3 regions of the Clostridium kluyveri DSM 555 genome follow, and region 3 is predicted to be linked to each of the others. Evidence: riboswitches for the same ligand, from Rfam matches in the RefSeq annotation. Region 3 holds a riboswitch; each other region holds the start of a gene.
What was found. A riboswitch is a leader RNA that binds a small molecule or an ion and turns the genes downstream of it on or off. The one in region 3 is predicted to bind cyclic di-GMP.

Region 1: it holds a riboswitch for cyclic di-GMP, as region 3 does, so the genes downstream of both, CKL_RS11385 (beta-ketoacyl-[acyl-carrier-protein] synthase family protein) here and CKL_RS18725 (sigma-70 family RNA polymerase sigma factor) in region 3, are expected to answer to the same signal.
Region 2: it holds a riboswitch for cyclic di-GMP, as region 3 does, so the genes downstream of both, CKL_RS05465 (prepilin peptidase) here and CKL_RS18725 (sigma-70 family RNA polymerase sigma factor) in region 3, are expected to answer to the same signal.

The regions. Positions count from the first base shown of each region.
Region 1 covers NC_009706.1:2,371,859-2,379,812, reverse strand. Annotated here, with positions in the region: gene CKL_RS11390 (methyl-accepting chemotaxis protein) at 1-1,308, opposite strand, end outside; gene CKL_RS11385 (beta-ketoacyl-[acyl-carrier-protein] synthase family protein) at 1,217-1,900, opposite strand; cyclic di-GMP riboswitch class I at 2,020-2,108, opposite strand; gene CKL_RS11380 (pyridoxamine 5'-phosphate oxidase family protein) at 2,237-2,632, opposite strand; gene CKL_RS11375 (response regulator transcription factor) at 2,836-3,519, shown strand; gene CKL_RS11370 (ATP-binding cassette domain-containing protein) at 3,606-4,532, shown strand; gene CKL_RS11365 (hypothetical protein) at 4,516-5,268, shown strand; gene CKL_RS11360 (sensor histidine kinase) at 5,285-6,187, shown strand; gene CKL_RS11355 (MFS transporter) at 6,217-7,410, shown strand; partial or broken gene CKL_RS21320 (TfoX/Sxy family DNA transformation protein) at 7,446-7,598, shown strand; gene CKL_RS11345 (DUF2207 domain-containing protein) at 7,860-7,954, opposite strand, start outside.
Region 2 covers NC_009706.1:1,158,907-1,166,860, forward strand. Annotated here, with positions in the region: gene CKL_RS21205 (putative bifunctional diguanylate cyclase/phosphodiesterase) at 1-129, opposite strand, end outside; gene CKL_RS21210 (sensor domain-containing diguanylate cyclase) at 229-1,050, opposite strand; cyclic di-GMP riboswitch class II at 1,294-1,380, shown strand; gene CKL_RS05465 (prepilin peptidase) at 1,431-2,183, shown strand; gene CKL_RS05470 (type II secretion system protein) at 2,324-2,851, shown strand; gene CKL_RS05475 (GspE/PulE family protein) at 2,933-4,606, shown strand; gene CKL_RS05480 (type II secretion system F family protein) at 4,726-5,919, shown strand; gene CKL_RS05485 (type IV pilus biogenesis protein PilM) at 5,941-7,416, shown strand; gene CKL_RS05490 (hypothetical protein) at 7,403-7,954, shown strand, end outside.
Region 3 covers NC_009706.1:3,895,623-3,902,458, forward strand. Annotated here, with positions in the region: gene CKL_RS18725 (sigma-70 family RNA polymerase sigma factor) at 567-980, opposite strand; cyclic di-GMP riboswitch class I at 1,463-1,549, opposite strand; gene CKL_RS20510 (GntR family transcriptional regulator) at 1,519-1,932, opposite strand; gene CKL_RS18735 (P-loop NTPase family protein) at 1,916-2,536, opposite strand; gene CKL_RS18740 (hypothetical protein) at 2,668-2,931, opposite strand; gene CKL_RS18745 (hypothetical protein) at 2,948-3,409, opposite strand; gene CKL_RS18750 (ABC transporter permease) at 3,406-4,230, opposite strand; gene CKL_RS18755 (ABC transporter permease) at 4,246-5,040, opposite strand; gene CKL_RS18760 (ABC transporter ATP-binding protein) at 5,024-5,959, opposite strand; gene CKL_RS18765 (sensor histidine kinase) at 6,087-6,836, opposite strand, start outside.

The DNA of each region.
Region 1 (7,954 bases), 1.5 Mb from region 3:
TGATATTGTGTTTTTAGTTATATTTGATATTTCTTTATTGAATTTTACAGCATTTTTAGTTTGTAAGAATAAAGTATTGGAGGCTTCATTTATATCAATGATATTACTGCTAAATGATTTTAAATGATCATTCATATCATTTATTCTATTTACGGTTTCATTTATAATGCTGTTTCCTTCCTGAGATTTTTTGTTATTTCCCTTCATTTGATCCTGTACTATGTTAATTTTGTCCTTTAATTCACTTACTATTGTACTTGCCTGATCTAAGGATTGTTTTGTGTCTTCAGAAAGTTTCCTGATTTCGTCTGCTACTACTGCAAAACCTTTGCCGTATTCACCTGCTCTTGCTGCTTCGATTGAAGCATTTAAAGCAAGAAGATTGGTCTGCTCAGATATATTTCCGATAAGATTCAATATTTCATCAACTTTAGCAGATTTCTCTTCAAGGTCTTTAGTTGACTCAAATGTATTTGCTATTTCATCTTTTATATTTGAAATAATTGAAAGAGTAGCATTTAAGGACTTTTGATTTTCTTCTGTAATTCCTATAAGATTATTTATTTTACTTTTGCTGTCTTCAATCTTATGAACAACACCTTCATTTGTATTTAACAAAGTATGGAGTATATCTTCATTGTTATTTGATTTGTCAAGCATTTCATCTGAATTCTGAGATACGAGGCTTGTTACATCTGAAACTTCAACAAGAGAACTTGTCTGTTCTGTAATAGCAGCACCTAAATTTTCACTAGATGATAAGACAGTATTTGAAATCTCAGATATTCTTTTAAATAACTTAAGCAATTTTTCATTTTCTTCTCTAATTTCAGCTTCTTTTTCACTAATTGATTTCAAGAGCTTTGATGCCATATAAACCATTATAAAAAGAAGTACAAAAGTAATAACCACAGTAACCATAGTCATATATATTTCTGCACTTGCCAATTTTTCATACTTAAGAATAGATGGATTATGAATAAATACTATTACAATACATAAAGCACTTAATACTACTGAAGCTATTATCATTTTAAGATCAAAAAACAGAGCTCCGAGGATAACAAAAAAGATAGCTATTAACCACACAGAATTCAAATGCATAGTAAAATTAAGATATAAATATTGAAAATACGTTATTGTTAAGACTAAGATTTTAGTTACATTTAAAGCTTTTGGATTAATACTGTCACAAGCAACTACCCATTTATAGCACTTATAAAATACTGCTCCATAAATAGCAACAAGTATTCCAAGTACAATCAAGGTATTTGAAGTTATTTCGTTGTTTATACCAATCAATTTCATAACAGAAAAACATATAAAAGACATAATGCAACATACCATGTAAATTATTAGAACTATAGTCCTCATCAACTTTTTCTAAAATTATTGCACATGCTGCATAACCGTAATTACCATAGCACAGTTCATTGTCATGATTTATAATAGCATTATCATCATCACATCCAATGATAAGAACTCTTTTTGCACGTTTTGATGACATAAGATAATTTGACATGTTTTCAAGAGCAACAGTCATACCTGCACAATTTGCATTGACATCAAGGCACATTACATTAGCACTCATATTCAATTCCTTATGTATTAAAATTGACGTTGCAGGTGATATATATTCTGGCAATATGGAGGAATATATAATTGCATCAATATCTTTTCCTTCAAGATTGGCTTTTTTTAACACGGATTTTCCTGCCTCTATAGTTAGTTGAAAGGCCGACTCACCATCATCTAGCATATATCTTTTATCTCTTCCCATTACATCTGTAAGTAGGTGCTTAATATCCTTGTCTTGTTTTCTAAAGTATTCAAGATAAAAATCATTTGAAACAACTTTTGATCCATGGTATACATCAATATAACTTAATTTTACTCCCAATTTATGTCCTCCCTAAAATGGCACTTTATAAATTTTATTTTTATAAAATTAAAAGTGCCCATTATTTACTATTAATAATAGGCACCAAAATATACATGATTTTTTATAGTTAGATAAACTTTGGCAACCTGGCAATCATAGAAAAATAATTTTCTTAAGACCCATAGCTTTGCGACCCTACCTTTCGATAAGTGTGCTATTATCAATATTTATATAAACTATATTACACACAAATTTTACAAAATTCAATATAAATATTTTGTTTTTGTACTTTGTATGACGTAATTAGTATAAATATGTCATTTATAATAAAATATAATTTTATTAAATGTAAGTTTAAAAGTTAATGATTTTAGGTTTTTCTGTAAAGGAATATATGGTGGCAGTTGCATCTTTAAGATAAAGTACTTCACAATTTCCATCGTCAGCAGCATACATATTTTTAAGATTTGGATATTCATCAAGCATATGTTGTCTAGCCTGAACTCTGTCATCCCGGACAGCAGTGGCTGTAATACGTATCCAAGTTTGGTCTTTTCCCATAGCACAGATCTCAACCTTAGGATTCTTTTTCATTTGTGCAAATACCTTTTTGACGTTTCCAGTCTGAATGTAAAGATTTCCTTCAAAGATAGCTATTGTACCAAAAGGTCGAACTCTTGGCTGATCGCCTTCGGATGTTGCTAGGTAATAGGTACCGATATCTTTTAGATAGTTATAAACTTCATTCATTTTAATTACTCCTTTCAATTTGTATGATATAATCATTTTAACTCTTATATTTAAAATAACAAGTATGATTTTTGCATAATTTTAGTATTAGATTAATACTAAAAGAGTAGATATGATGGAGAATGAAGGTATCCTTTTTGAAAAAGGTTCTTGAAGGTGTTTATAATAAAAATTATGGATTAGAGAAATAGTAGTACAATGAGGTGAAGTATTTGAAACAAATAGAAATATTGATTGTGGAGGATGATAATGATATTAATAAAATATTGGAATTAATTGTGAAAGAACAAGGATACAAAGCAACGTGCTGTTTTTCTGGTACAGAGGCTCAATTAAGGCTTCAACAACAATCCTTTAATCTAATTTTGTTGGATATCATGCTGCCAGGACTAACTGGAGAAGAATTGCTGAGGGAAATTAGAAAGCAATCATCTATTCCGGTTATTATTATTTCTGCGAAAAGTATTATTGAAGATAAGGTGAACTTGCTAAAATTAGGTGCAGATGATTATATGGTTAAACCTTTTGCCCGTGAAGAAGTTGCTGCACGAATTGAAGTTCAACTACGTAAAAATTATTTACAACAAACAGGAGACTGTCTAAGCTGGAAAGAACTTACTTTGGATGAAAGCCAGCATAGGGTAATGGTCAAAAAATCGGAATTAAATCTTACCAATGTTGAGTTCGATATTTTAAAAATTATGTTAAGACATCCCAAACAAGTATTTTCCAAAGCTAAGCTGTATGAACTGTTGTGGAACGATATTTATCAGGGAAATGACAATAGTATCAGTGTCCATGTATCCAATATTCGTAAAAAAATTTCTGCTATTACCAGTGAAGAATATATCAAAACTATTTGGGGAATTGGTTTTTCACTAGTTTAGGTACCATCTTTATGATTTCTTTATAATTTGCTTAAGGCTTCTTAAAAAACAGTTTGTAAACTAAGAAGTGTAAAGGAGGATTGAAGATGAAAACACCAATTTTAAAAACAACTAATTTAGAGAAAAGGTATAAAGATCAGGTTGCCTTGGAAAGTACTAACTTTGAACTATATAAAGGGGAAATATGTGCTATTATCGGAAAAAATGGTGCTGGTAAATCAACTTTATTCAAGATGATTGCTGAGGAAATATTTCCTACAAAAGGTGAGATTACTTTGTTTGGCGAACCCTATGGAAAGCATAATTCCCGCAGGAGAATGGGTGTCATGATTGAAACTGATGTATTTTTTGATAACTTTAATGCCCACCAAAATTTAGAGTATTACCGTTTGCTGCGTGGAATTCCTGAAAAGGCAGTAATTGGGAAGGTATTAAATAGGGTAGGACTTGCAGAACATAATCGGAAGAAATTTTCCCAATATTCATTAGGAATGAAACAGCGGTTATCATTGGCATTGGCTTTATTGTCTTCACCGGACTTTTTGCTTTTAGATGAGCCAACCAATGGTTTGGATGCTGAAGGAATGGTTGAAATGCGTCAACTGTTTCTTAAATTAAATCAAGAACATCAAATTACAATTTTGATTTCAAGTCATATTTTATCACAGCTTCAATCAATTGCCACACGTTTTGTTTTTTTAAATAAAGGTAAAGTTGTTCAAGATTTATCCCGGAAAGAATTATTGGGAATGAGTCAGCAGTTTATTTTTCTTCGTGTCAATGATGCTAAGAAAGCTTGCTTTATATTAGAAAATCATTTTGTAGATATGGACTATAGGGTTTTAGCCGGTGAGCAGTTGGAGATTTATAATTATATTCCGCAGCGTCAAAAAATTAATAGGCTCTTAAATGAAGGTAATGTAGATATTTTAGAAATGACGGTTAAAAGTAAGAATTTAGAAGAATATTTCTTAGGTCTGGTAGGAGGTGATGAGAATGTTGAATCTAATTAGAAGTGAATTCTACCGCTTAATACGTTCAAAGCCATACTACGGACTTATTATAGTTAGTACTTTTCTTGTCATGGCTGCTGCAGGGGTATTACAGCATTTTAGATTTAAAGAACCAACTTTTCCCTATGGCACAAGAATGTTCTATTATAGCAACGTGCTGGGTATGCCTACTTTGATTATTATTTTATGCCTGTTGGTTATTTTAATATTAACACGAAAAAGTAAGACAAAAATGTGTGCAGCAGTTTCCTTTGGACATTCTCGCCAGGCTGTTTTCTGGGCAAAATTGATTACTTTATCTTTTGGGGTAATTATTATGGGCACTATTATTTTATCAGTTACTATTTTAAGTGGTAATGTCATTTTTGATTTGGCAAATAATTCAACTCTAGGTCAATTTTTAATTGCCTTTAGCAATATATTTCCCATTGTTGCTTCTAGTTTTATTCTAGGGTATGTTTTGGCCGTTAATGGGGTTTCAGAAATTTTAAATCTGCTTATTTTGTTATTTATTTATCGAATTTTAGGCGTCTCAATCAATACTTTAGTGGGCAGAGTAAGTGCCTTAAAGACCATCTCTAAATGGACACCTGCTACCTTGTTTGATAATAATTTAGTCCATTATATGTCCAATAATGTTTATTTTGATGTGAAGTGTTGGGTGCTGGGATTGATGATTATTTTTATAAGCTTGATTATTGGACAGACAATTTTCAAAAAAAAGGATTTAGCCTAAGGGAAGGAGGAGAGTTATGCTTTATATTGTGTGTATACTGTTAGTTATAACTATCCTCTGTGTGATAAAATATTATTTTACTAGAATGAATATCCATGCATTAATTTCACAAACTAACAAGTTGAACAAACTTATTTCTGAAAGTAATGAACAAATTAAGTTGGCTGCCCCTGATAAGACAACAGAGAAGCTGGCTATTGAAATTAATCATTTAGTTGATTGCTATAAGGCATTACAATTGAAAAATATTAAAGAAAAGCAGCAGTACAAAAAAATCTTAGCTAACTTTTCTCATGACTTACGGACACCACTAACCTCCATCATGGGATATATTGACATAATTTTACATTTAGACCTATCGGAAAAGGATAAAGAAAAATATTTAGAGACTGTGCAATATAAATTGAAAACTTTAAACAACCTGGTGGATTCATTATATGATTTGTCTTTAATTGATGCCAAGGAGTATCCAGTGCAGTTAAATCCACACTCATTATATCAGCTGCTGTGTGATAGTTTATTACTGTTTTATCAAGACTTTGAAGATAGAGGTATCTTATTACAGTTGAGTCTTGATGAAAAAGTTCCCTTGGTGTTGTTGGATGAAAAAATTACCAATAGGGTATTGCTGAATTTACTCCAAAATGTCATACGCTATGCTAAATCATACTGCAAAGTTGATTTGGGAGTAACGGATGAGTATGTTAATATCAGCATCAGCAACGATTGTGAGCCTTTAAGTGAGGAAGATGTATTACAACTTTTTAACCGTACATACAAGGCTGATAGTAATCGCTCTAAGTACTCTTCGGGTTTGGGTTTGGCCATTGCCAAAGAGCTGATGGAATTACAACTAAGTACTATAAATGCAGATTATCATGATAATACTTTGACATTTATACTATGTTTTAAACGTTAATATGAGATGTAACTGAAGGATTGATTTTTATGAACCAGCATGCAGATATAAATATACATAAAGAGGTTAAGATGAGCAGATTTTTAATTGTACTGATGTCAATTGCTTGTGGAGTTAGTGTAGCTAATTTATATTATTCTCAGCCTTTGCTAGAAGAACTTTCTAGATTCTTTAATGTGTCATCATCTATGATTGGAATTTCAGCCATGTTGATTCAAATTGGCTATGCCCTGGGACTGATTTCCCTGGTTCCGTTGGGAGATATTAAAGAACGTAAAGGTTTAATCATTACAATGTTATTTTGCTCAGCAATATCGCTGATTTCTCTTTCATTTGCTTCAAACATATATTGGTTATTGGGTAGTTCTCTATTGGTTGGACTAACTTCTATTATTCCAATGTTGATTGTGCCTTTAGCTGCACATCTGGCAAATCCAGTAGAAAGAGGTAAGGTGATTGGAACTGTAATGAGTGGTCTTTTGATCGGCATTTTAGTATCTCGTGTTTTTAGTGGAATTATAGGTTCAACTTTAGGATGGCAGGTTGTTTATAGGATAGCTGCAGGGATGATGGGATTACTAATTATAATATTCAATTTGTGGCTTCCCAAATCTGTTCCAGATACTTCTATGGGTTATGGAAAATTACTCAAATCTTTAATTGGATTACTGAAAAATCAGCCGGTTTTAAGGGAATCTTCGTTAATTGGTGCAATGATGTTTGGGACTTTCAGCATATTTTGGACTACACTATCTTTTTTACTTAAATCACCAACCTACAACTTAGGAGCTCAAGCTGCTGGAATGTTTGGATTAGTGGGAGTTTTAGGAGCTTTGGCAGCTTCAATAGTGGGACGAATTGCTGATAAAAAAAGTCCTCAATTTACTTTAACTATAGCTATAATACTTTCACTTTTGTCATATATTTGTTTTTTAATTTTTGGATATCAAATATGGGGACTTGTCATTGGAGTAGTCCTATTGGATTTAGGCATTCAGTCTGGTCAAATTTCAAATCAAGCACGCATAAATGCTTTAGATGCTGCGGCTCGCAGTCGTAATAATGCTGTATATATGACATTTTACTTTTGTGGTGGGGCATTAGGGTCATTACTGGGGACATTACTATGGGGATTGTCTGGATGGATTGGAGTGTGTGCCGTTGGAATAATTTTTCAAATAATTGCAGCGTTAACTCATGTTTTGAGCATAAAACGCAGATAAAATATTATTAGGCATATATGGGATAATTATCAGGACTGCCTAATATCGGAAAAGAAATTGAAAGGCAGTTGAATGAAGTAGGCATATTTACTTATGATGAATTAAAAGATATTGGTGCAGAACAGGCGTGGCTGAAAATACAAGAAATTGATGCTTCTGCGTGTATTCATAGATTGTTAGCACTGGATAGAACACCTGCACTATTTGATATCATTTGTTGCAAAAGACATAGAAGAAGATGGAATAAGGCATGCGTTAGATCACTATGGAATTATATGAATTTCATTTACCTGAGAAAATTAAATCTGCTCATTTATGATAAGCCGGTGGATTCTAAGAGAGAAGAGAATAAAAGGTAGTTAACTGTGTTAGAAAACAATTAACTACCTGCTGCTTGTTTAAATCTAATATCAATATGGCCTGTAAAGGCGTTTTTATAACACAATCAATTAAAATCCACCGGCACCTCCACCACCGGAACTGCCTGAACTGGAACTACTTGAACCAGAACTTGAGCTGCCTGAGGATCCGGTATTGAAGGAAG
Region 2 (7,954 bases), 1.2 Mb from region 3:
TTTTCTATTTTTCCATCTTAGTAGAGATTCAAAGCCTATTACTTTATTTTCTACAGCATCTATTTGAGGTTGATATAGTATATAAAGTTCATTATTTTCAATTGCTGTTTTGAGTTCCTGCTCAATAATAAGTTTTCTTCGATAAAAATAAAATAATTCTTTTTTAAAAAAAGTAGTAGTGTTTTTGCCCTTTTGTTTTGATTCAAATACTGCTAAATCCGCATATTTTTACAGTTCTGCTACATCGCTGCTATCTTCCGGAAATAGAGCAATACCTATACTTATGGTTATATATATTTGTTTTTCTTTAACCTCAAAAGGATTTTTTAGATAATGGGATATTTCCATACAGAGTTTTTTTAATTCATTATAGGAATTAAGTTTGTCAATAAGGAGCATAAATTCATCTCCTCCAAGTCGATATAAAGTTCCATAAGGTTCTATACACATGGCTATCAGCTGGGAGAAAATTACAAGAAGTAGATCTCCATAATCATGGCCGAAGGTATCGTTAACTGATTTAAAGTCATCAATGTCTATAAATATCAGGGCACCGTTTTTATAGTTGTCTAAGATTGTTTTTAAGTCGTTTCTAAATAAGATTCTGTTTGGCAATCCTGTGAGAGAATCGTAGTAAGCAGAGTAATTAATATATTCTTCTAATCTCTTTTTTTGTGTTACATCATTTATTGAACCGGAAAGTAAAATTATTTCACCTGCTGAATTTCTGGTGGCGGCACCTTTAACAAGTAATGATCTAATATGCTTTTCCTTGGTTGATATTTTGAATTCACTTCTGTAAGTTTCCGTATTGCCTTTTATAAAAAAAGTTAAATCGTTTTTGGCACTTAGTTTATCCGGGGGGATAACAATTTCTTCAATAAAATCAAATAGATTCTTAAAATTTTCAGTGTTATATCCTAGGATATTTTTAAAGTTATCTGAAAAAAATATACAACATTTTTCCAAATCCCATTCCCAAAGTGAAATATTGGCTCCAGTTAAGGCTCTTTTGTATATTTGTTCATTGCTTCCATTATAAATTTCCATATTAACCTCCTATTTTATAAGGATATTTAAAGGCTAGTATATTCATTTTTAAATTGATATTTATATGTAGATTAATTATAGTATAAATAATAAAATTTGAATATACTGTATAATAAAATGTCATATTATGCAAGTATAATTTTTACGGTTATTAGAGTGATTTGAGTGAAAGTTTTAATATTTGGCAGTTAAATTATTTTCCAAAGTTTATTGAAACTGGAGTGTTTTTATGCTAAAATTAAACAAATTGAGGGGAACGATGAGGTACACACTTTAATTTGGGCATCCTTGTGTGTATTGGAGTTAGTGATGCAACCGACCCTGTATTCATAAATATTTTATGGATACAGGGTTTTGCTTTTTAAAAATGGAGAATAACTATGGATATTTATTATGGTATTTTGGCTTTTATTTTTGGAACTATCATAGGAAGCTTTTTAAATGTTTGTATATATAGAATACCTAAAGGTGAGTCTATTTTACATCCACCTTCTCATTGTATGAATTGTAATAAAAAAATCAAGGCCTATGATATGATTCCTGTAATAAGTTATATCATTTTGAGAGGAAGATGCAGATATTGCGGCAAAAAGATACATTTAAGGTATCCTGTCTTAGAATTTATAACGGGTTTATTATATGTGCTTATTTACATTAACTTTGGAGTGGGTATAGAGCTTATAAAATATATGGTATTCATTAGTATTATGATTGTAATAGGAATGATAGATTTCCATACCACGGATGTTTACCTTAAAACTACAGGTACAGGCATCATTGCTGGCATAATATTTTTAGTCATATATTTTTATATAGGACTTCCTATAAAAACCTATGTTTATGGAGGGGTATCAGCAGGGGTATTTATAGCTTTAATTATCCTTATAACAAAAGGAGGCATGGGCTGGGGAGATGTGGAGATTGCACTTATATGCGGACTATTTTTAGGGTTTAAGTATACGATGTTAATGTTATTTCTAGCCTTTATTATAGGAGCTGTTATAGGGCTTGTACTTATTTTACTTGGGAAAAAATCCAGAAAGGATTATATTCCCTTTGGGCCATTTATTGTTATAGCTTCTTTTATTACAGTATTTTTAGGACAAAGTATTTTAAACTGGTACTTGTTTTAAATATCTAAAATTGACTGGTTAGGGGGGAGAAGGAGAGAAATAATAGAATGTAAGAATGAGTTAATAACTTTTATTGGTGAAATGTGTAAAAAATCAATTGATTAATCTCTAAATTTTTAATTAAGGGGGAGAAAAATATTATGGAAATGGTAAAAAAGAAAAAGGGTTTTACCCTGATTGAACTTATGATAGTTCTCGCTATTGTAGCTATATTGGCTGTGGTTTTAGTGCCTAAATCTCAGATATTTAAAAACAATTCTAAGAGTGCAGGGGTAACTACTAATGTAAATACTGTAAGGGCTTATTTGGAAACTAAAGTAACTAATAATGGAGGAGTAGCTACCTATTTAAATAGATGGGACTTATTAAATCAGCTTAATGGTGCTTTTAGTACAGGTAATACAGCAAGTCAGTTATTTAATCCTTTTACTAATAATAAAGGTGAAGGACAAACTAAAGCATATGAGGTTATTGATAAAAGTGCTTCAGCAGGTGCAAGTGCTAAAGATGTTCCAAGTAGTGAAGGAAGTGTAAAAAATGATACAGGGATTACTTTTCCTAACACTAATAAAAAAGGAGAAGTTATGATAGTTGTATATAAAAATGGATATGGAATATTTGGTATTGATGGTGGCGGAAGTGCTACTCAAGCTTTTATAGTTCAATAATATTATTTTAAGAGAGAACATGTCTTTACGTGTTCTTTCTTGTATAATTAAGATTATTAAATTTAAGAAAGGAGCAGATTCATGTCAAAAATAAAAAAACGGCTGGGAGAAATACTTATAGATGCAGGAGTTATAACAGAAAAAATGTTACAAAAAGCCCTTATTTTACAGAAGGACACAGGCGAAAAGCTTGGTGAAATACTTGTAGGAAAGGGTTTTATTACTAATCAGCAGATAGTGAATGCCATAAAGGAACAGCTTGGAATACCTGTAGTAAATTTAAATAACATCAATGTAAGACAGGATATTATAGATATTATACCTGTGGCTATTGCCAAAAAATATGAAGTTATTCCTGTGGATATTATGAATGGTTTTTTATTTGTAGCCATGAGTGATCCTTTGAATTATTTTGCCATTGAAGATATAAAAATAGCCACAGGCTATAATGTTAAAACTGCCATAGCGTTGAAGGACAGTATATTAGATAATATTGAAAAGTATTATGGAAAAAGCAAGGCCCAGGAAGCGGCACAAAATTACAAAAAAAACTTTGCCAGTAGAAGAATTAGAGAAGAAGAAATAGTAGATGAAGCCTCCGCGCCAATTATAAAATTTTTAAATACCATAATTGAAAATGCGGTTTTATACAATGCTTCAGATATCCACATAGAGCCTGAGGGAGAGGAAATGAGAGTTAGATTCAGGGTAGATGGCATTCTAAGGGAAATTATGAGGACGGATATAGATATGATTTCCCCTGTGACAAGCAGAATAAAGATAATGGCAGGTCTTAATATAGCGGAGAATAGAATACCCCAGGATGGTAAAATTAATTTTAAAGTTAAGGAAAGGGATATAGCCATTAGAATTTCCACAGTTCCAACAGTTTTAGGGGAAAAAATTGTAATGAGATTATTGGATAAAAGTAATTTTTCTATAGGACTTGAAAAAATTGGGGTGGAACAGAATGAACTGACAAAAATAATGAGGATGATTTCTAATCCTTATGGTATAATACTGGTATCGGGACCTACCGGAAGTGGCAAAACCACAACTCTGTATTCTATGCTGAATACATTAAATGATGTGTCTAAAAACATAATAACCATAGAAGATCCTATAGAGTACAACTTAAAAGGTATTAACCAGATGCAGGTAAATACTAAAATAGGTTTTGATTTTGCAAATGGGCTAAGAAGTATACTAAGACAGGACCCGGATATAATTCTTGTAGGGGAAATAAGGGACAATGAAACGGCGGAAATATCAATAAGGGCAGCACTGACAGGCCATATGGTGTTGTCAACTATTCATACCAATAATGCAGTGGGCACTATAGGAAGACTTTTGGATATGGATATAAAGCCTTTTTTAATATCTTCCACTCTGGCAGGAGTAATAGCCCAGAGGCTGGTTAGAAAGATATGTCCAAATTGTGGAGAAGAGTACACAAGTGATGAAAGGGAAATGAGACTTTTGGGGGTAAAGAATGCTGTGAAGCTTAAAAAGGGCATGGGATGCAGTTTATGTAATGATACGGGATATAAGGGAAGAATAGGTATCTTTGAAATACTTGAATTGGATAAAGATATTAAAAATCTCATAGACATAAATTCTACTGAAAGTGAAATTAGAAAGACAGCTTTTAAAAAAGGTATGAATACACTGAGAGAATCCTGTATAAATAAGGTTTTAAACGGAACAACCACCATTGATGAAATGCTAAAGGCTACTTATGGAGAACTTGTTTAATTTTCAAAGGCTTAAAGGGCTAGGTATAAAAAAGCATTTGTCAAAGTCAACTTCTCTGAATTTAAGAAGTATTTAAGTCTAAAATACATTGTGGAAATAGTTTTAGGGGAAAATAAATTATGAAAAAATTTATATGTAAATTTTGGAATGATGAATTTGAAATAATAAAAGAAGAAATGGAAGAAGAAAGTGCCAGTGCAGTAATTGATATTCTAAAAGCCAGAGGATTGAGAATAATATATGTAAAAGAAAAGTTTACTTTATCCCGGTTTGGATTTTTAAATAGAAAATTTAGTGAGGAAGTGCTGGCTAATTTTTGCGGTCAGACAGCCATGATTTTAAATTCAGGAGTAAATCTTTTATCAGGACTTGAAATAATACAGCAGCAGACTAAGAATCAAAATATGAAAAAAGTAATCTTGAGGATAATTGAAGGTATAAAAAAAGGAAAAAATTTAGCTGAATCTATGAGAGCCTGTGAAAAATTCCCCAAATTGTTGATTGATATGGTTATGACAGGAGAAGTCAGTGGAAATGTGGATACTGTACTTTATAATATGGAAAGTTTTTATAAAAGGGAAGCAAGTATGAATAATAAAATTAAAAATGCTTCTTTATATCCCACATTGATCTTGGTTGTTGCAGTAGGCATGATGCTCTTTTTTAATTTTTTTGTATATCCTGAAATAAGAGATTTATTTACAGGAGAGAATTTACCGGCTGTAACAATAATTGTGTTAGGTATTATGAATTTTTTAAACAACAATTATTTATATATAATTACAGGTATAATTATTTTAATAGGGATACTTAAATATATGAGTACCATTCCAAAAGTTGCATATTTTTGGGGCAAGACTGTTTTGAAAATTCCTGTTTTTGGTCCTGTAAAAGAGAATGTAATTACGTCAAGGTTTACTAGAAGTATGGGGATATTTTTAAAATCTGCAGTTCCTATTATAACTATAATGGAAAATATAAAGTTTATAGTGGATAATCAGTTTATAATGAAAAAAATAGAAAATGCTGAAAGAGAGCTTATGACCGGTATAAAATTTGCAGATTCCATTGAAAATGAAAAAATATTTGAACCCCTGGTAACTCAAATGATAAAAGTAGGTGAAGAAACAGGAAGGCTTGATGAAATGATGTTTAAATTGGCAGATATATATGATGAAAAAGTACAGATAGGAATTACAAGACTTATGTCTTTGGTAGAACCTGTCCTAACTTTAATTATAGGCATAGTTGTGGGAGTGGCAATACTTGGCATGGCACTTCCTGTAATGCAGATTACTCAGGGAATGCAATAAAAATAATGTGGAGGTAACTAGATGTCTTCCAAAATGGTATTTAGTTTTAAAGAAAATTATGCAGATGTGGCTGTTGTATCAAAACTAATAAATAAAATAAAGATAAAAAAAGCAGCAAGAATAGAAGAAAATAGTGAAGACATTTCTGGAGGAGAACCCTATGCTGATGAATATAATTTGAATAAAATTAAAAATATTAGAGAAAAATTTAGGATTATAAACAGGAATGTGGGAATAATTTTAAATTGGGATAATATTGTAACTAGAATTATAGATGTACCTTTAATGAATAAAAAAGATTTAAAAAATTTTATAGAAAACAATATTGAAGAATATTTTGCCGTTAGTATGAATGAATATTGCAGTGATTATGAAATTGTATCTTTGGATAAAAAGCAGCGTAAAAAAGGGAAAATGTCTATTATGTTAACTGTTGTACCCAGAATAAAATTAAAAAAAATATTGGATTTTATAAAATATTGCGGACTGAACCCGGTGTCTGTAGGAATATATCCGGATTACATATCAAATTTGTTCTTAGGTACAGACAGCAGTACAGCAGTTATAGATGTAAACAGTGGAAAAACTACCTTAACTATATTGGATAAGGAGAAGATATTTCTTTATTCACATATCTCCAGTGAAAATTACCAAAAATATGAAAAAGATTTCAGCGATGTATTGGAAAATATTGATTATTTTTTAAATTTTTATTCTACAAGACATTTTGGAAATAGGGTTGAAAAACTATATATTATGGGCGAATTTTACAATAATCCTAATTTATATAATCTTATTAATAATCAAACCTCTATGGAACCTGTAATGGGAATTCCCTTAAAACTTTCAAAACTAATTAAAAATAGTCCTGTAGATATTAATATTTATAGTGATATACTGGGATATTTTATACCAGTAAAAAATGTTTATAATAAAAAAATAGATTTTATTGATAAATTATATAGGAAAAAGAAAGCAAAAATATCTGCTAATAGAATAATTATAATAGAAGCAATAATATGTATATTGATAACGTTGATTACAGCGGTGGGAGTGTTTATATATAGTAAAATAAGTTTACCAAAGTATGATACAGCAGCTTTAAATTTACAAATAGCTGCCCTAAGCGATGTGCAAAAGAATATAGATAAGCTGGAGCAGGAGAAGAAAGAATATGAGGAAAAGGCCAACAACATGGAAAAAATCAATAATCATGAATTCGATTATATAGGTATATTGGATATTTTAAGACAGGGCCTTCCAAAAGAAGTATCGATAAAAAATATTGCTATGGATAAAAACAATGTAAATGTTACATTTAATATAAATAACAGTACCCTAGATGGTGCCAGAGTTATTGTGGCTTTGAACAAAATGAATGTATTTGAGCCGGTGGAACTTCCTCAAATAGAGCTTGATGATAATGTAAAAGAAATTACACTTAACCTTAAGATAATAAATTCATATAAAGGCGTGAGTATAAGTGGAAAAAAATAAAAGAGATTTGATGATTTTGATAGCACTGCTGTTTGTTGGAATTAATTATGCCAGTTATACTTATTTTATAAAGGCACAGTTAAATAGTGTAGAACAGGCTAAAAATAAATATATTACCCGAAAAAAAGAATTAAGCAGCATTAAATTAAAACAGCAGTCTATTCATACCAAAGAGAAGGAGATAGAAAAGCTTAAACAGGAAACGGCGGACTTTGACAGTATGGTTCCTGTTAAAGTGGATACTCCTAAGCTTATATATGATTTTTATAATGGATGTAAGTCGTCTGGAGTTACAGGACAAAGTATTTCTTTTGAATTATTAAATGAGGAAGACAATAGTGGTGATGAAAATTCTAATAACGCCAGTAATACCACTGATAATAAAGACAGTACAACTTCACAAAACAACCAGGACAGTGGAAAATTTTATACCCTTTCAATAAATTTAAAAGTAACGGGAAATAAGAGCAACATAGAAAATTTTATAAAAGGATTGAAAACTATCACTGAAAGAAAACTTAATGTAAAAAGCATTACT
Region 3 (6,836 bases):
TACCCGCGGGGCGGCTGTCCTCATAGTTTCTGATATAACAAAACTCTTGTTCTTCGTTTTCTGCTGCTTCTATTCGACACTACTTCCCGAAGCAGAACACCACAGGCAGAATGCCTGCGGTTAAGGACGATTCCGTCCTTTGGGCAGCCAGCTTAAACCAGCCAGTGGTTAACGTCACGCAAGCGTGGCATATGGCTGTCATGGGACTCTCACCCCCGCCGGGTTCTCCGGCGGCTGCACCCATTGCGATGTCTGTGGCTATGCAGAAGTATCATTGTAGGCTGTTCGGGTCATGGCGGGGCAATCCACCACGGATTGCTTCTCGGACGGACATTTCTCGCTTGGCACCTTTGATGCTATCGGTTTGACGGATAGCTCTGGCCTATCCGCAGGTGGTCTTGGCGTGTCCTCCAAAGCCGCTTTCCCCTCATCGGAGCTGAACAGCTAACGTATTTAAGCTGCTGGATATGACCGAATGGCTCGGTGTTTTTCAAGGAACACGAGAGAGATAAAAATCCCCCTCACTTCTATAAAGGAAAAAGTGAGGGGGGCGATGCGCCAAAAGACTAAATTTCCATCAAATTTTTTAGCTTGGATAAAACCTTTGAGAGCCTGCGATTGACCGTAGATTGGTTAATACCAATGCTTTTGGCAACTTGTGACTCACTTCTCTCATTGAAGAATATTTCGTCAATGAGAGAGCGTTCATCCTCCGGCAAGATGTCAAGAGCAGCCCACAGTGACTCCAGCTGCTCCTGATGTATGAGCTTGTCCACTATGTCCGGCTGAACACGGACTATGAGGTAATCAATGTTAACACCATCCTCATGGAACCGCTCCAGCGACAGCTCATTCTGGCGAATCAGCTTGTTCTGATAGCGCTCCGCTTCACGCTCTTTATGATAGGCACGGTAGACGGCTTCGCTGACCTCCACACGCTGCCTTTTTACAATAATGGTATATTTTTTATTCTCTGACATATGTTTGTCCTCCTGATTTTCAAAATTTTGTTGAAAACGAAGGACAAGAAGGCGGTGATCTACAACGAGGAATATCTCCTAAAAACGCAAAAAGAGCGCACCAGCGGACATAGTCGTCCGTTGATACACTCTTGTAGATATGTTCGTATTTAACACGTTCTGTTAGTTCGTGTTTGTGACCGCTCTGCGCCCATGCGCAGCATAGCCTTTTTTTGACAAGTTACCGATTATAGCTGTATGTAGGAGATAGATGTCCGCTTCATCACGCCCGACCGCTGCTGAGCAGTGGTCGCCTTAAGTTCAAGGCATATTGAATACACATTGAAAACCCTCCAAACTGGTGAGCTTGGAGGGTTACGATATGCTTATTCAGGCATTAAGATAGACCCGCCAAACTCACGTTTTTTTTGTTGGCGGGTAGCGCCTTTCATTTATTATGAAAAAAACCTGCCGCAAAAGGGCAGGTTTCATACGCAATCCTTTACGGCAGCCAGACTGTCATAATGCTCTCGCACTTTAGACCCTCGGCTTTGCGTCCTTACCTTTCGGCAAGTTTGCCCTTTGTCGGAATTCTATTTTCAAAACCATAATCAGAGTTGTCATTGGAATATTGAAATACCACTTCAATGATCTGCTGCCTGTCATATCCAAGTGCTTTCATTGCATGCAGGAACTGCTTGGTTGTATACTGAACCAGTTCCTGACGCCGGTACATGATTTTTTCCTGATCCTTAATCACCGAGTAACCTTTTCCTGTTTCCTTCCCCACCAAACCTTCATGAACCAAAGAAATCATGGCGCGCTGTACGGTATTTGTGTTGACCTGTGCTTCGGACGCTATTTTTCTAAACGAAGGAATTGGCATACCCGGTGCCAATTCACCGGATAAAATCAATTTTTGAAAGTGATTATGTAATTGAAGATAGATGGGAATTTTACTGTCGAAATTCATTATGCTGCCCATCCTCTTCCAGCTTCATTTGACCGGTATCCAGATTTATAACCTGATCAGTAAGTCCGCGCATACGCTCTGCGGAGGACGCGGTTAGAAGCACGGCTATGTATGCGTTAACCTCAATGAGCATTCTCTTTATGATTTTTTGATCATACGCTGAAGCATCTGTAAACATATCCTCCAGAACCAATAAATCAGGAGCTTTCAGGATTTCTCGTATCACCAGCAGTCTGCGGATCTCGCCTGATGTCAGTTCGCTGCATAGCATGTTCTCCTTACCATCCAGCCCGGCAATCAACAGCATACCGGTTAGCATATTGTCAGTTTCGTGCTTTGCATTTGCTTTCTGTAAGACCTGTAAGGGGGTCTGCTCCAGTGGGACTGTGTCCGACAGCAGCACATATCCCATAGACCCGTCGATTTGAAACTTCCCTATGTAATTGGCATCTTTGCCGATCAAAATCCGTATTAGCGCGTGGGTTCCGGCTCCTGTACAGGCTATGATTTTCCCGTAGTGCAGATTAAAGCTGATATCATGAAAGATTGTTTCCCCGGCCTCTATTTTCGTGAGACCGGTACAGTGCAGTACATCACGGTTCATATTACAATGTTCATGCTCCTTTCCTGAAAAATTAATATGCCCAAGGACTACTGTATACAGCAATGATTTGCTGACTGCAAATATACACGCTCAGTTTCATAGATAATCCCGTGTTATTTTTTCTGACAATCTTAGATAAGACGCGGAATCACGACAAAAGCCAGAATACCCACAAGGTACACCGCGTTCAGGCCAAGAGCAATTTTGGTATAAATATCTCTCAAATGCTTTTTGGCAAACAGAAACAGTGAATAAATAAAGCTGAGCGCGATGAAGATGAAGTAACCGATCACGATACCTGTCGCGTTCGGGTCGGACGGCTTCCACACAAAGAGGATCGTAATGGGGACAAAGATCGTTATAAAGGCAATGATACTTAGAATTTTATTTTTCATGGTTTTTTAACTCCTTTTATTTGATTTCCAGTTCTACAGAGCCGGTGAAGCCATCGCCCTCAACGGCAATATAGTTGCTGGCAGATGGCAGCTCAATTGTTTCAGAATAATCGCCGCTGCTTTCGATCAGCACCTGAGGGTCATCCGTCCCTGACTTAAAAACAACCTTTGCAGTCCCATCCGTGATGTTGAGTGTGCAGGTGACTTTGATTTCATTTCCGTCGTTTCGTTCCAGCGCCGTTCCGCCAAAGAGGGTTTCCGTTCCCGTGAAGCTGTCATAATCAGCGGAATAGTTTCCGACATAGCTGTCGGAGCCGAAGCTGCGCTTTCCCTGCAATTTGCTGTCTTTCGTCAGGTTATCGTCCCCGGCCTCCTGCAAAGCCTCGTTATAATGATTGACAATTTCATCTTTTGTGCAGCCTGTCAGTACGAAAACGAAGCAGCACGCGATCATTAAGAAGAGAATGTATTTTTTCACTTATAAGCCTCCTGTCGGTTTTGCCTGCCGTGACCGCCTTTCTTTAAGGAAGCGGCTGCAGCTGCATCTTTGCTCGGAATATGGATGATGATTCCTGTCAGTATTATCATTGCTAAGATTACGCAGATGCCAATAAAAGTGTTCTGCGTGGAAGCATAGCTGCCTGCGGTATCGGACACAAAACCTTCGCCGCCAAACCCCACGATACTGAGCCCGGCTGACAACGGCCACAGGTTGCGGATCACGGGATTCTTAAAGTAAATCGTAATGTATCCGAGAAGGAACGCAACCACGGCTCCGCCCCGGAAAGCGTCCTGTCTGCGCCCACAAAGGGCGATCAGAGGGAATTCTCCAATACAGGTAAAGAGGGCCATACCGATAATCTGGATGCTTCCCGATACAATGACGGAGAGCGACATGTTTTCCGGGCAGCAGATCAGTCCGACGATACTTGTAATGAATGCATTATAAAGGCCGAGCAGCAACGCAACCACACCGAGGGCGGTCAGCTTGCCAGCCATAAGGCGCGGGAAGCTGACGGGAACGGTCAGCAGATTCTTGAGGGTGTCATCCGTGTATTCCCGGTTGATCATATAGCCGCCGATCAGGGCGAGAATCATAGGGAAAAAGATTGTCATGTTGTTCCAGATGGTGCTGTTAAGTAAATCAGGAAATGTATAGTTCAAAACGGTCTTGGCGTCGTCCGACATCATGTTCTGCATCGCAATTGAAATGATAGGAGAACAGGTTACACCGATGATGCCGACGAGGATGATGCTGTACCGTTTCAGTTTTTGAAATTCTGTGCGAATCAAATTCATCGTCACGCCTCCTTTCTATAGTTCGCGCTGGTTGTAAATTCGTATCATCAGCGCGGTAAACACAACCGCCATCACCACAAGGATTATAAGGCAGACGGGGGTGGAAACGAAGTAGGGCCGCATGGTTTCATAAAATTCCGATGCTGAACCTTTCCCCGGATCGTAAAACTGATAGATCCAGCGGTTGATCAGCGGGATGGGCAGCACAGTCCCGATATTCACGCCGACAGGTGTCAGCATGCCTGCGTCCGTAAAGTGGACGACGTAGTTGACAATCGTATAAAACAGGGTGATGACAATGGAAATCAGGTTGTTCTTATTGAACCACACCACTAACACCACGCATGGGAGAGCTGCTGTCAGGAGCATAATCCCAAGCAAAATGCTGAGAAAAAATTTCTGCCCCATATTGATAAGAGCCATGCCCAGCAGCTTTGCGCACACTGCACTGGCTAGAAATCCGCCGAGGGAATAGGCCACGGCGACAATCGCCATGACGCTGATTTTCGCCAGCACAAGCCTTTCTCTTGAGACCGGGATCGTCGCAAGGTTTTTTAACGTGTCGCTGTCCTGCTCCGTAAAAAACAGCGAAGTAGAGATTACCACCAAAATGGGAAGCAGCAGAAGGAAATCTCCGTAGTCAACAATTCCCGAAAATAGATTGTCAAAATCCGGCTGCGTTGGGGTGTTCCAGTACAGCGCTGTCATCACAATCGGAAAAATGAATGCCGCCAGTGTCGCCAGCAGAAACATGGGACGCCGTTTGAACTTTTGAAATTCACAGAGGATCAGGTTATGCAATGCCCTCACCCCCGGTCACGCGCTTGAAGTAGTCCTCCAGCGTATCCTCGCAAGTATGGGCTTCCGCGACCTCCAATCCACTCTCAATAAAAGCGCGGGTGAGCGCCGTCACCGGCAAATTCGTATCGTACAGGCGCAGACTGCGGTCATTTTCCACCGTAAAGTTATTCGTCCCAAAGCTTCGCTCCATGATTCTGGACGCCTGTGCCGTGTCGGAGACGATGAAATGAACATACTTACTGTTTTTTTCTTCTAATTCAGAAAGACTTTCTTCCTCCAGCAGAGCCCCATGGTCGATGATGCCGATATCGTCCGCCAGCAGGGATATTTCCGAAAGAATGTGGCTGGAAATCAAAATGGTTTTTCCTCTCGCGTCGCACAGCTCCCGGATGAACGAACGGACTTCCGCAATGCCGATGGGGTCAAGCCCGTTGATCGGCTCGTCCAGAATCAGCAGTTCCGGGTCGTGCATGATGGCAAGCGCGATGGCCAGACGCTGCTTCATACCGAGTGAGTATTGTGAAAACAGTTTTTTATCGCCGTACGGCAGCCCGACAACTTCCAATGCGCTGGAAACAGCGTTGCGCTTGGAAACACCCCGGAGTCGGGCAAAGATATTCAGGTTTTCCGTGCCGGTCAGATTTGGGTAAAAGCCCGGCGACTCAATGAGGTTGCCGACACGTGGCAGGATTTTTTTCTCATTTCCACGAATGCTTTTACCGAAAATTTTCACCTCTCCCGAGGTCGGCTGCGTCAGGCCTAGCAGCATTTTCATCGTCGTGGTTTTTCCGGCACCGTTTCGTCCGAGCAACCCATAAATACGACCCTTTTTTACATGAATACTCAGGTTGGCAACGCTTTTCTGCGCGCCATTCTGCGCGCCATATTGTTTGGTAAGATTTTTTGTTTCAATGATTATATCACTCAATCTCAGAACCTCCTTTTCTTACTGAAACCAGTGTAACACGCCAAGCTTGCATTAACCTTGCATTAACCTTGCATTAACCTTGCAATTTTGGCAGAAAAAAAATCCCTGCCCACAGACAGGGATTCACTCAATTTTTTACTGAGAAGCCAACGATAAACGCTGTATATCGGTTTGGTTCACTTTGGGCGGTAATCTTACCGTCCATTTTTTCGACCATCTGCCGGACAATGGACAGTCCCAATCCGCTTCCCTTATCAGAGCGGCCTTTATCACATTTGTATAACCGCTCAAAGATGTGCGGCAGATCCGCTTTCTCGATGCCGATCCCGTTGTCTGTGATACGGATTTCAATTTTATTTCCTTCTTGTGTCATTTCGATTTTTATCTGTGTGGCCCGGCTATGGTTAATGACGTTTTGCACCAGATTGTTGATAATACGGGCATATCCGTCCAAATCCACCTTTGCAAACAGCGGCCTTTCCGGAATATTAATTTCGTAGTCTAGATGATTTTCTTCAAATATGGGAATCCAGTCTTTCAGAACATTTCGGGTTAGCTCCGCAAGCTCCACCCGCTCTATGGATAAGGCGAATTCGCTGGAATTGAGCTTGAACCAGTCGAAAAGGACATCGATATAATCCTTCAGGTCGTGGGCTTTGTGTCTGGCGATTTCCAGATAATCCTCGCGCTCTTTTCCTGTGACAACGCCTCTATGCGACGCATCCAGATAGCCGATCAATGTAGTGAGCGGTGTCCGCACGTCATGGGAGAGGCTAGTCATGAGTTGACGATTGGTTTCGTCCGCTGTCCTGAGTCCGGAGAGCTGTTCCTCGTAACGGGTAACAATTTCATTCATTTTGTAGGAAAGGTCTGCGGT